DNA from 3 places in the Massilia sp. LjRoot122 genome. Region 2 is predicted to be linked to each of the others. Evidence: predicted binding sites of a transcription regulator. Region 2 holds the regulator's gene; each other region holds the start of a gene.
The links. The regulator LexA, encoded in region 2, represses DNA repair genes until DNA is damaged. The targets are predictions, from matches to a motif close to ACTGTATNNNNATACAGT.

Region 1 (4,027 bases), 1.4 Mb from region 2:
ACGTGCTAACTCAAATAATGAGCGCTGGTGGCCTGCTTAGGCCTTGGCTTCGCCACCCAAGGCTTCAACCACATCCGCCATCAGCTTGGCCAGTTCACCCGTCATCAGCATGATGTCGTTATCGAAACGCTCATCATCGCTATAGGTGACGGCTTCGCCTTCCTTGATCACGTCCAGCGGCTTGATGCCCTTGATCGCCAGCGACTCGGTCAGCACGAAGCTGATGCGGTCGGTCCAGGTCATGGCCAGGCGGGTGCACTGCTTGCCGGCGGCGATGTGGCGGCGGATGTCGTCCGGTTCCAGGGTGTGCTTCACGTAGCGCACGGCCGCGCGGCTTTCGCCGGTGGCGCGCAGTTCGGTGTCCTGGTCGATCGTGAAGCCGTAAGGCGCTTCGTCCGCTTCCAGCCAGCCGGTCATCACGGCCACCGGCGAACGCTGCACGCGCAGCGATTCGAGCGGCAGGCGGTCGACCGCCTTGAGCAGCAGCTTGATGACGTCGTCCGCCTTCGACGGGCTGGCGGCATCGACCACCAGCCAGCCGTTGACCGGGTCGATCCAGACCCAGACATTGCTGCGGATCGAGAAGGCGCGCGGCAGCAGTTCGTCGGCCACGCGTTCCTTCAGTTCCTTCATCGCCTTCTTGCCCGGCGGGAAGCCCTGCTGCTCTTCCAGCTCGGCGGCCTTGGCCTTGGCGACCTGGTTGATGACCGAGCTCGGCAGCAGCTTCTTCTCGGTGCCCAGCATCATCAGCATCTGCTTGTTGACGACGTGCACCAGCTTGCCATTGCCGCGTGGCGAATCCCAGCCCTGGCGCAGCAGCTCATTGCTGCTCGCGGGCGTGAAAGCCTGCGACTGCAGTGCTTCTTCCATCTGTTCAGGGTTGAATGCCCAAGGAGCGGGCAGGCGGTAAATCTGGAGATTCTTGAACCACATACGCTGTTATCCGATTGTTTCAGTATTTCAAGGGAACGACATTCTACGCTGCCAGAGAGCAATTGCAGCCAGCCGTTAAGGGAAAAAATTAATCTGTTGCCGAGTCGCCAACTGCCTCGACGATCGCCGCCGGCATGGCGTCATCGAACAGGCGCAGTTGCTCGACCGTCTCGGTGTCGCCCAGCCGCACGCCGACGCCCAGCAGCCGCACCGGACGGCTATGACGGGCCCAGCCGGTTTCCATCAGGCGCGCATAGGTCGGGATATGTGGCGCATAGCCAACACACTCGACCGTGGTCTGCTGGAAGTCCGAGAACTTGATCTTCACGAAGAGCTTGTTGATGAATTTTTCAGCACCGTTGCGCTTGATGCGGCCCAGCAGGTGCTCGTATAAATCCGGCAGCAGCTTCAGGCAGGCGTCCAGGTTCGGCACGTCGGGCGTGTAGGTTTCCTCGGTGCTGATCGACTTGCGCTCGCGCGAGGTGTTGACTTCACGGTCATCGATGCCGCGGCAGAGCTTGTGCAGGCGGTAACCGAAGCTGCCGAAGTGCTCGGTCAGGCGTTCGATGCTCCAGCTGCGCATGTCGGCGCAGGTCTGCAGCCCGAGCCGGCTCATCTTCTCGGCCGTCACCTTGCCGACGCCATACAGCTTCTTGACCGGCAAGGCGGCAACGAAGGCGTCCACCTCTTCCGGCCGCACCAGGAACAGCCCGTCCGGCTTGTTCCAGTCGCTGGCGATCTTGGCCACGAACTTGTTCGGCGCCACCCCGGCCGAGGCGGTGATGCCGACGGTCTCGAAGATGCGTTGCCGGATTTCCTGGGCGATCAGGGTGGCGCTGCCCTTGCAATGGGGCGAATCGCTGACGTCGAGGTAGGCCTCGTCGAGCGAGAGCGGTTCCACCAGCTCGGTGTAGTCGCGGTAGATGTCCATGATCTGGCGCGAGGCGATGCGGTACTTTTCCATTGCCGGCGGAATCACCAGCAGCTGCGGGCACAGCTTCATGGCCTGGGCCGTCGCCATGGCCGAGTGGATGCCGAAGCGGCGCGCTTCGTAATTGCAGGTCGCGATCACCCCGCGCTGGTCGGGACGGCCGCCGACGGCGAGCGGGCGCCCGCGCAGCGAGGGGTCGTCGCGCATTTCGACCGATGCGTAGAAACAGTCGCAATCGCAGTGGATGATTTTACGGAGCGGGGGATTCACGTGACGGCGGAGCCGACTACTGTCATTCCATACAGTATCCGTCGAAAGTCGAGTTATTGCAAGGCGCCAAAAAAGAACGCGCGGCAAGCCGCGCGTTCCCCGGATGAAGCCGGCGCAGGGGAGTGCGCCGCTTCGTCCTATGACTTACCAGCTCGCCTTCAGGGTGTACTTGCCGCTGGTCGCGCCGGTGCCGCCGCTGTAGTACACCACGCGCACGTAGCGGCTCGCAGTGGTGGTGCCGGTGTTGGCCGAAGTAGCGCTGTCGACCGCGCCGGTACCGTTCTCGCTACGGCTGAGCAGGGTGCCCGCGCTGTTGTAGATGTACAGGTCGTAGTCCGAGGTGCTGTTCGGGGTCATGGTCGCGCTCAGGGTCTTGCCTGCAGGCAGATCGACACGGAAGTAATCCGTATCGGTCGAGGTCGACATGACGCCGTTCACGGTGGTGCCGCTGGTCGAGATCAGGTTGGCGGTGCTGAGCGTGTTGTTCGACTCGGTTTCAGCGATGGTCGGAGCGGGCGGCGGGGTGACGCCGCCGATCGCAGCGTCCACTGCCGCGGTCGCGTCCACGATGCCGGTGCCGCAGCCCGAGCAGGTTGCCGGGAAGGCGCGCGCGGTCGACTTCAGCATGCTCTCGACCTGGTCCACGGTCAGGGTCGACTTGGCCGCGAACATCAGCGCAGCCACGCCGGCCACGTGCGGGGTCGCCATCGAGGTGCCCTGGTAGCCGGCATAGTTGTCGGCGCCCGGCGAGCTGGTGCCCGCGTTCAGGGTCGAGATTACGCTGTAGCTGCCGTCGCCGCCAGGGGCCGCCACGTCGACCAGGGTGCCGTAGTTCGAGTACGAAGCACGGCCGCCGGTCTTGCCGGTGGCTGCCACGGCGATCACGCCCGAGCAGTTCGCCGGGCTGGCGTTGCTGACGTTCATGTTGTCGTTGCCGGCCGCCACGACGACGACCGAACCGCGCGAACGGGCGCCGTTGATCGCGGTCTGGGTGGTGGCGTCGCAGGCACCGGTGCCGCCCAGCGACATGTTCAGCACCTTCGCCTTGTTGGCGTTGGCCGGCACGCCGGTCACGGTGCCGCCCGACGACCAGGTGATGGCGTCGGCGATGTCCGAGGTGTAGCCGCCGCACTTGCCGAGCACGCGCACCGGCACGATCTTGGCGTTGTATGCGACACCGGCCACGCCCAGGCTGTTGTTGGTCTTGGCGGCCACGGTGCCGGCCACGTGGGTACCGTGCCAGCTCGAGCCCGACGCCGGCGAGCCGGTGCCGCATTCGCCCGCGGCCACCCAGTCGCCCGGATCGCTCGCATCGCTGTCGCGGCCGTTACCGTCGTTGCCGACAGCGGCGGTGCTGATGAAGTCATAGCCTGCCAGGAACTGGCCGCTCAGGTCGGCGTGCGGACGGTAGCCGGTGTCGATCACGGCCACGACCACGCCGGTGCCGGTCGACTTGTCCCAGGCGGTCGGCAGGCGCAGGCCGCCGGTGGCGTCGGTGTAGTGCCACTGCTGGGCGTAGTACGGGTCATTCGCCGTCGCCATGTGGCTCATGATGCGGTCCGGCTCGGCGTATTCGATGTTCGGGTCGCGTGCCATCATTTCGGCAGCCAGCTTCTGCACCTCGTCGAGGTGCTTGCGGCCGTTCAGCTTGAACACGTGGGCGCCGGTCGAAATGGCGTGGCTTTCGCTGACGGTCATGCCGAATTCCTGGCCTGCACGGTCCAGTTTGGCCTTGCGGTCGGCGGTCACTGCCGCGGCGCGGGCCTGGCCCTTGGCTGCAGGCTGCGAGTCCTTGTACTTCACAATGATACGGTCTGTCTCCACGATGAATTTCTGCTCGGCCGCGCCGGCCGAAGCCGCCACCAGCGCCAGCGAGATTGCAGCGCACATCTT
Region 2 (4,027 bases):
TGTTCGACTGGAGCGCCTATCCGCATATCGCGGCGAACTTCCGCAAGCAGCCGGCCGCCAACCAGGGCCTGGCCCAGCTGCGCGCCAAGGCCCTGCGCGACTTCGGTGCGGCCCTCGGCCCGGAAGCGGCCCACCACATCGCGGTCGGCGCCGAGACGCTGGCCTTGCGCATGGAACGCACCAGCGCCAACGCGCTGGCGCTGGCGCAGATGCTGGAAGCAGATGAGCGTGTAGCCGCAGTCCATTATCCGGGCCTGGCCTCGCACCCGCAGCACGGCATCACGAAAGAGCTGTTCCGCGCGGGTGGTTCTCTGTTGAGCTTCGAGCTGCGCGAGGACATCGACTGCTTCGACTACCTGAACCGCCTCAAGCTCGGCATCCCGGCCAGCAACCTGGGCGACACCCGCACCCTGGTGATTCCGGTGGCGCACACGATCTTCTTCGAGATGGGAGCGGAGCGGCGCGCCAGCATGGGCATCGCCGAGTCCCTGATCCGGGTGTCGGTGGGCATCGAAGACACCGACGACCTGCTGGCGGACTTCCGCCAGGCGCTCGAGGCATAATTAAAACGGCAGCCACAGGCTGCCGTTTTGTTTCAGCGGTTGAGCAGGCCCGCCTGTTGCCGCTATCATGAAGCTTCTTTCCTCATTCCACATCTGCCCATGAAGACCAAGCTGTTCCTTGCATCCCTGCTGCTGTGCGGCGCCGCCTTCGCCGGCGAGCTGGAAGACGCCAATGCCCTGTTCGCGAAGAAGGATTACGCCGGTGCGCTGAAGATCTATACCAAGCTGGCGAATGCCGGCAATCCCGAGGCGCAGCAGGCGCTCGGCCAGATGTACTGGTACGGCGAAGCGGGGCAGGTGGACGAGCCGAAGGCCGAGGCGCTGTTCAAGAAGGCCGCCGCCAAGGGCAACAAGGTCGCGATCGCCTCGCTGGAACTGATGGACCAGCGCCTCAAGCGCCGCAAGGAAATCGACTACTGGATCAAGGGCTATGACGGCGAAGACCTGAAGTCGGGCGAATACCGCTGCGTGACGCCGCGGATTCCGGCGATGTCGAAGGTCAACGCGGACATCGACCGCATCGGTGCGGCCGTGCAGGCGTGGCAGGATTGCTACAACAAGTACGTCACCAAGCTGAATGCCGCGATGCCGCTGACCCAGCGCATTCCGGCGGACATCGCCAAGCTGATGAACAAGGAAGAGACCGAGAAGTCGACGGCCTACCTGAAGCAGCTGCAGGAAAACCTGAGCGAGGAGGCGAAGGTCAGTTCGAAGCTGGTGCTGGCGGACTTTGCAGCATGGCGCTCGGCGACCGAGGCCTATGTGGAAGAGCACAACAAGATGGTGAAGTCCGCCAAGAAGGATTCGCACTGGGCGGACAAGAAGATCCAGTAAGACGCGCTTGAGCGCTTTGGCGGCTTGCCGCCAGAGCGTTCATGGGAAGCCTCAGTGCCAGCTGCGCATCAGGCCGACGGCCAGGCCTTCCAGCGCGAACTCGTCTTCCGGAGTTACCTGGATGACCTTGAAGTCCGGGTTTTCCGGCAGCAGTTCGACCAGGTTGCCGGTCTTGCGGTAGCGCTTGACGGTCACTTCCTCGCCCAGGCGGGCCACGACGATCTGGCCGTTCTTGGCGCTGTCGATCTTCTTGACTGCCAGGAAGTCGCCATCGCAGATGCCGGCGTCGCGCATCGACCAGCCTTTGACCTTCAGCAGGAAGTCGGGGCGCGCCGAGAACATGGCGGCGTCGACGGAGTAGGTGGCTTCGACGTGTTCCTGGGCCAGGATCGGCGAACCGGCGGCCACGCGGCCGACCAGCGGCAGCGACATCATCAGGGCCGCAGGGACCATCGGCACCTGCTCGACCGAGGCGCCGATCAGGCGGATGCCGCGCGAGGTGCCCGGCGAAATCTCGATCGCGCCCTTGCGCGCCAGCGCCTGCAGGTGTTCCTCGGCCGCATTGGCCGACTTGAATCCCAGCTCGGCCGCGATTTCGGCGCGGGTCGGCGGGAAGCCGGTGTTTTCGATCGCTTCCTTGATCAGGTTCAGGATCTGTTCTTGCCTTGCAGTGAGCTTGAGCATGGGTGTTTTACGGCAATGGTTGTAAGAGCAGACTGTATTTTTGTACAGTATTCTCGGATGCGCAAGGGAAAACACGGGAAATGTGTAAAAAAATTGTGCAATGCGGTCCAGTTCCCATCCGCCGACTTTTCAGGCTATAATGTCCGGCTTTCCCTTCCCACACTCGTCTTGACGCCGAGGTGGGCATTTGTTTAACGTCCTCAAGGAGTGTTGCATGCGTCATTATGAAATCGTTTTTATCGTCCACCCGGACCAGAGCGAGCAAGTCCCGGCGATGATCGAGCGTTACAAGACCACGGTGACCAGCCGCGGCGGTAACATCCATCGCGTGGAAGACTGGGGCCGTCGCCAGATGGCTTACCAGATCCAGAAGCTGCCGAAAGCCCACTACATCTGCCTGAACATCGAGTGCGACAACGAGACCCTGGTCGAGCTGGAAACCGCATTCAAGTTCAACGATGCCGTCCTGCGTCACCTGACCGTCAAGATGAAGAAGGCCGAAACCGCACCGTCGCCGATGATGAAGTCGGTCCAGCGCGAAGACGCAGCCAAGAGCCACCGCGCAGAAGCAGCAGCTCCTGCCGCTGCCCCGGCCGCAGCTGCCTAAGTTTTTTCTCGGGAATTCGTAGAGCGCAGTGAACCAGTTCCAGCTCATCGCGACCATCGCGGAGCGTGACGTACTGCGTTATACCCCGGCCGGCGTCCCTATCGTGGGCGCGATCCTGATGCACGATTCGCAACAGGTAGAGGCCGGAGTGGCAAGGCAGGTCGCGTTTGAAATCCCTGCGCTCGGCGCGGGCGAGATTTCAGGCAGGCTGCAAAGCGCCGAACTCGGTGCCGCCTACCGCTTCGAAGGATTCCTGGCCAGGAAAAACCGCAACAGCAAAGCCTTGGTGTTTCACATCATTGATTTCAGTGCTGCATAACGCAGCGCAATTTAGATTAGATACAGGAGCCTCGAAATGGCATTCGGTAAAAAGTTCGACAAAAACAAAGCTAAAGAAAAACTCAAGCGCAAACAGCAGAACCCGCTGTTCAAGCGCAAGAAGTTCTGCCGCTTCACCGCAGCAAACGTGGAACAGGTCGATTACAAAGACGTCGACACCCTGAAGGACTTCGTCCAGGAAAACGGCAAGATCATGCCGGCACGTCTGACCGGCACCAAGGCGCACTACCAGCGCCAGGTCGACACCGCCATCAAGCGCGCACGTTACCTCGCGCTGCTGCCGTACACCGACCTGCACAACGCCTAATTCGCGTCGTACAGTTCAGAACATCCTGGAGAAAAGAACATGCAAGTTATCCTTTTGGAAAAAGTTGTTAACGTCGGCAACCTGGGCGACGTCGTCAAGGTCAAGGACGGTTACGCACGTAACTTCCTGATCCCGCAAAAGATGGCACGCCGCGCCACCCAGGCCGCCGTGGCCGAGTTCGAAGTCAAGCGCGCCGAACTGGAAAAAGCAGCTGGCGAAAAGCTGGCCGCTGCCCAGGCACAAGGCGACAAGCTGAACGGCATGACCGTCACCATCGCCCAGAAGGCGGGCGTGGACGGCCGTCTGTTCGGTTCGGTCACCAACTTCGACATCGCCGAAGCCCTGAGCAAGCAAGGCTTCCCGGTCGAGAAGTCGCAGGTTCGCCTGCCGACCGGCCCGCTGAAGACCACCGGTGAATTCCCGGTCGCCGTCGCGCTGCACACCGACGTCGTCTCCGAAATCACCATCTCGGTGGTCGGCGAAGCTGCTTAATTTGAGCTAAGCACTTGTTGTATAAATGAAAAAGCCGGGTTCGCCCGGCTTTTTTATTGCCGGAAATTCTCGCCAATTATGTCAGCCGTGTGACCGGAAAAGGTATAATGCCCGCCATGAATTCCCCAGCCGATCCGCAAGTCGATTCCCTGCGCATCCCGCCGCATTCCATCGAAGCAGAGCAGTCCGTCATCGGCGGTC
Region 3 (4,027 bases), 1.1 Mb from region 2:
ACAGGTCGCCACCCTCGGGCGCGCCCCAGTTGACCGCTTCTGGCCGCACGCCGGCGCGCAGCAGGTCGCGCGCGGCCGTGCGCCACTCTTCGAAGCTCGCCACCTGTGGCGCCTGGATCATGCGGCCTGCAATTCCGGCCACAAATTCATCTGCTCGGGCGCATCGGCCAGGTGGCGCCGGAGGAGGTGGGAACTGGCCGCGCCCTGCACCGGCTTGTAGTCGGCCGTGACGATGAAGGGCGCCAGCTTCTTCATGCTGCAGCGCAGGCGCGACAGGTCTTCCCAGCGGATGCGCCGGAGGCGGCGCAGCTCCACGATGCGTTTCGCGTTGCGGATGCCGATGCCCGGCACGCGCGCGATCATGCTTTCGTCGGCGCGGTTCAGGTCGAGCGGGAAGTGCTCGCGGTTGCTGAGTGCCCAGCCCAGCTTGGGGTCGACGTCGAGCGCCAGGTTGCCGGAGGTGGGCATCAGCTCGCCCGCCGTGAAGCCGTAGCCGCGCAGCAGGAAGTCGGCCTGGTACAGGCGGTGCTCGCGCAGCAGCGGCGGCGGCGCCGCCGGCACGCTCTTGGGGCTTTGCGGAATCGGGCTGAAGGCCGAGTAGTACACCCGTTTCAGCTTGTAGCTGCCGTACAGGGTCTCGGCGGTGTTGAGGATGGTGTGGTCGTCGCTGGCGTCGGCGCCGACGATCATCTGCGTGCTCTGGCCGGCCGGCGCGAAGCTGGGCGCCTTCGGCTCCTCGGCCTTTTCGTCGAGCTTGCGCCGGATCGAGCCCATCGCCAGCTTGATGGTGTGGACGTTTTTCTCGGGCGCGAGGCGGGTCACGCTGTCGTGGGTCGGCAGCTCGATGTTGACCGACAGGCGGTCGGCCCAGCGCCCCGCTTCTTCGATGAGCAGCGGGTCGGCATCCGGAATGGTCTTGAGGTGGATGTAGCCGCGGAAGCCGTGCACCTCGCGCAGCTGGCGCGCCACGGCCACCAGCTGCTCCATGGTGTAGTCGGCGGACTGGATGATGCCCGAGCTCAGGAACAGGCCGTCGATGTAGTTGCGGACGTAGAAGTCATGGGTGAGCTTGACCACCTCCTCGACCGAGAAGCGGGCGCGCGGCACATTCGAGCTGCGGCGGTTGATGCAGTACTGGCAGTCGTAGATGCAGAAGTTGGTGAGCAGGATCTTCAGCAGCGAGACGCAGCGACCGTCCGGCGTGTAGCTGTGGCAGATGCCCATGCCGGTGGTGGCGCCGAAGCCGTCCTTGTCCTCGGACGAACGTTTCGGCGCACCGCTGCTGGCGCAGGACGCGTCGTATTTCGCGGCGTCGGCCAGGATTTCCAGTTTGTCGTTGAGTTCCATCGCACGCTCTGAACTGTATGGGCATACAGTATACTATCGCGCGCGTATGCACAGGACCTTGAAGGTCAAGTGTGCAGGGTTTTGGCGGTTCAAAGCTGGGACAGATAGTGTAAGGAGGCGGGTCGGTGGGCATGCAAACTTGGATCCCGGCCTTCGCCGGGATGACGGTTTCAAAGCTAACTGAAGAGTTGACGCTAACTTGATTTGTTAGCCTGAAAACCGTCGTTCCGGCGAAGGCCGGAACCCAATTCCGTCGCTCAGCCATTAGCGTAAAAAAAGCCCGGTTGAAAACCGGGCTTCCCGTTACAACAAAATCAGCTCACATCAGCGAATCGGCTTGCCATCCGCATCCACTACGGTCACCTCGCCCCAACCGAGCGAGCGCACGCCCGCCTCGATCTTGCGCAGGTCACCGATTACCATCCACACCGCCTCGTCCGGCTTGATGAACTTCGACGACGCAGCACCCAGCTGCTCCGGCGTAAGCGCGCGCACGTTCGACGCGTACTTGCTCCAGTAGTCGTCGGCCAGGCCCAGGTTCACGGCCTCCAGTCCGGCCGATTCGAGCGCGGCCAGGGTGGAGTAGCGGCCCGGCAGGCGCGAGGTCATGCTGCGCATGATGCTCTCGTACTCGGTGCCCACCAGCGGACGCTCGCCGGCCACGCCGCGCAGTTCCTTCTGCACTTCACGCATCGCTTCGATCGTCTTGTCGGTCTGTACCGGCGCAATGATGTAGAACGGACGCTGGCCGCGCACTTCGGTCAGGCGTGCCTGGGTGCCGTAGCTCCAGTGCTTGTCGAGACGCAGGTTGCGGTTCAGGCGCGAGGTCGCCATGCCGCCGAAGTTCACCATCACCGGCTCGATCGCCAGGTCTTCCGGCTGGCCATAGGCATGCGAGATGTGGGTCGCGACGATGGTCGACTGCGGCGCATCCGGCTTGTCCACCAGGATCAGGCGCTTGCCCTGGGTCGCCGGCACGGTCGTCATCTTCTTGCTCGGTGCCGTGCCCTGCTGCCACTTGCCGAAGCTCGCTTCCAGCGCCGGCAGCAGCTTGTCCATGCTGGTGTCGCCGGCGACGACGATGGTGGCGCTGCCCGGCTTGAACCAGGCGGCGTGCCATGCCATCAGGTCGTCGCGGGTCAGGCTTTGCACGCTGGCCTCGAAGCCGGAAGCGGGCTTGCCGTAGGCATGCTCGGCGCCGTACAGCACCGAGGGCACCAGGCGCAGGGCCAGGCTGTTCGGCTGTGCCTTTTCCTGGGCGATGCCGGCGATGCGGCGGCTCTTCGACAGGGCGAACTGGTCCTGCGGGAAGGCTGGGGTCAGCGCGGCTTCCGCCATCAGGGCGAGCGAGGGCGCCAGGTTGGCGGAGGTCGCCTGCAGGCGCACCAGCGACTGGTCCTGGCCGGTACCGGTGTACAGGCGCGCGCCGAGGTTTTCCAGCGCGTCCGACAGGGCGAAGGCGTCGCGCGTCTTGGTGCCCTTGTCCAGCAGGTCGAGCGCCAGCGAGGCGGCACCGGCCTTGGCGGCGGTGTCCGAGGCCGCGCCGGCATCGACCGCCAGCGAGACGTTCACGATCGGAGCCGAGTGGCGCTCCAGCAGCACGACCTTCAGGCCGTTCTTCAGCTGGGCGCGCTGCAGCGCCGGGAACTTCACATCAGGCGCCTCGCCCAGGCCTGGGAGCTTCTTGCGGTCCAGCGTCGACTTGGCCGCGGCCAGCTTGGACGACGGACGCACCGTCATCGTGTAGTGGTTGGCGCGCAGCCAGCGGTTGGCGGCCGTCTTCACGTCGGCCGGGCCGCTGGTGGCGAAGATCTCGAGGCGGTCGAGGTAGGCGTCGGGCTTGCCGCCGTAGGTCTGGCTTTCGGCCAGCACGTCGTTGCGGCCGCCCATGCCGCCCACGCGCTCCAGGCTGCGGGCGAAATCGGCCAGGTCGCGGGTTTTCACGCGTTTCAGTTCCGCTTCGGTCGGGCCCTTCTCCAGCAGCTCGGCCACCACGCGCTCCATCTCGCGTTCCACTTCCATCGGGTCGACGCCCGGCTTGACGGTGACCGACAGGTTGAAGGTGCCGCCCAGCTCCGCATCGTTCACATAGGCCGACACGCCGGTGGCCATGCCCTTTTCGTACACCAGGCGCTTGTCCAGGCGTGCGTTCTTCGATCCGGCCAGCACGCCGGCCAGCAGGTTCAGGCGCTGGGTGTCGGTATCGCGCCAGGAAGAGGTATGCCAGCTGCGGTAGATGCGCACCTGCGGCACGTGGTCTTCCATCTCGTCGCGGATGTTGCGGTCCAGCTGGGGGATCCACTTCTCGGTGCGCGGCAGCGGCGGGCCCGGCGGGATCGCGCCGAAGTACTTGTTTACCAGCTCATAGGCGCGCTCCGGGGTGATGTCGCCGGCCAGCGAGATCACCGCGTTGTTCGGGCCGTAATAGGTGCGGTACCACTCCTTGATGTCGTCCAGCGAGGCGGCCTGCAGGTCTTCCATGTAGCCGATGGTCGACCACGAATACGGATGCGAGTACGGGTACATCTTGGCCGAGATTTCCATGCGCACGCGGCCATACGGCTGGTTCTCGCCCTGGCGCTTCTCGTTCTGCACCACGCCGCGCTCGCGCTCCAGCATCTCCTTCGAGATGTAGTTGCCGAGGAAGCCCATGCGGTCCGATTCCAGGAACAGGGTGCGC

Region 1: dinB (DNA polymerase IV) is a predicted target of LexA. The motif match lies at 2,153-2,170, and genes of this name have one in related genera.
Region 3: ACSQ25_RS01850 (putative DNA modification/repair radical SAM protein) is a predicted target of LexA. The motif match lies at 1,360-1,377, and genes of this name have one in related genera.

What each region holds. Positions count from the first base shown of each region.
Region 1 covers NZ_CAXUPB020000001.1:181,723-185,749, reverse strand. Annotated here, with positions in the region: gene ACSQ25_RS00830 (recombination-associated protein RdgC) at 37-933, opposite strand; gene dinB (DNA polymerase IV) at 1,022-2,134, opposite strand; gene ACSQ25_RS00820 (S8 family peptidase) at 2,279-4,027, opposite strand, start outside.
Region 2 covers NZ_CAXUPB020000001.1:1,542,769-1,546,795, forward strand. Annotated here, with positions in the region: gene ACSQ25_RS06715 (cystathionine gamma-synthase family protein) at 1-563, shown strand, start outside; gene ACSQ25_RS06720 (tetratricopeptide repeat protein) at 663-1,397, shown strand; gene lexA (transcriptional repressor LexA) at 1,449-2,081, opposite strand; gene rpsF (30S ribosomal protein S6) at 2,296-2,688, shown strand; gene priB (primosomal replication protein N) at 2,717-3,007, shown strand; gene rpsR (30S ribosomal protein S18) at 3,044-3,334, shown strand; gene rplI (50S ribosomal protein L9) at 3,374-3,826, shown strand; gene ACSQ25_RS06750 (replicative DNA helicase) at 3,943-4,027, shown strand, end outside.
Region 3 covers NZ_CAXUPB020000001.1:414,856-418,882, reverse strand. Annotated here, with positions in the region: gene ACSQ25_RS01855 (UdgX family uracil-DNA binding protein) at 1-121, opposite strand, end outside; gene ACSQ25_RS01850 (putative DNA modification/repair radical SAM protein) at 118-1,347, opposite strand; gene ACSQ25_RS01845 (M16 family metallopeptidase) at 1,672-4,027, opposite strand, start outside.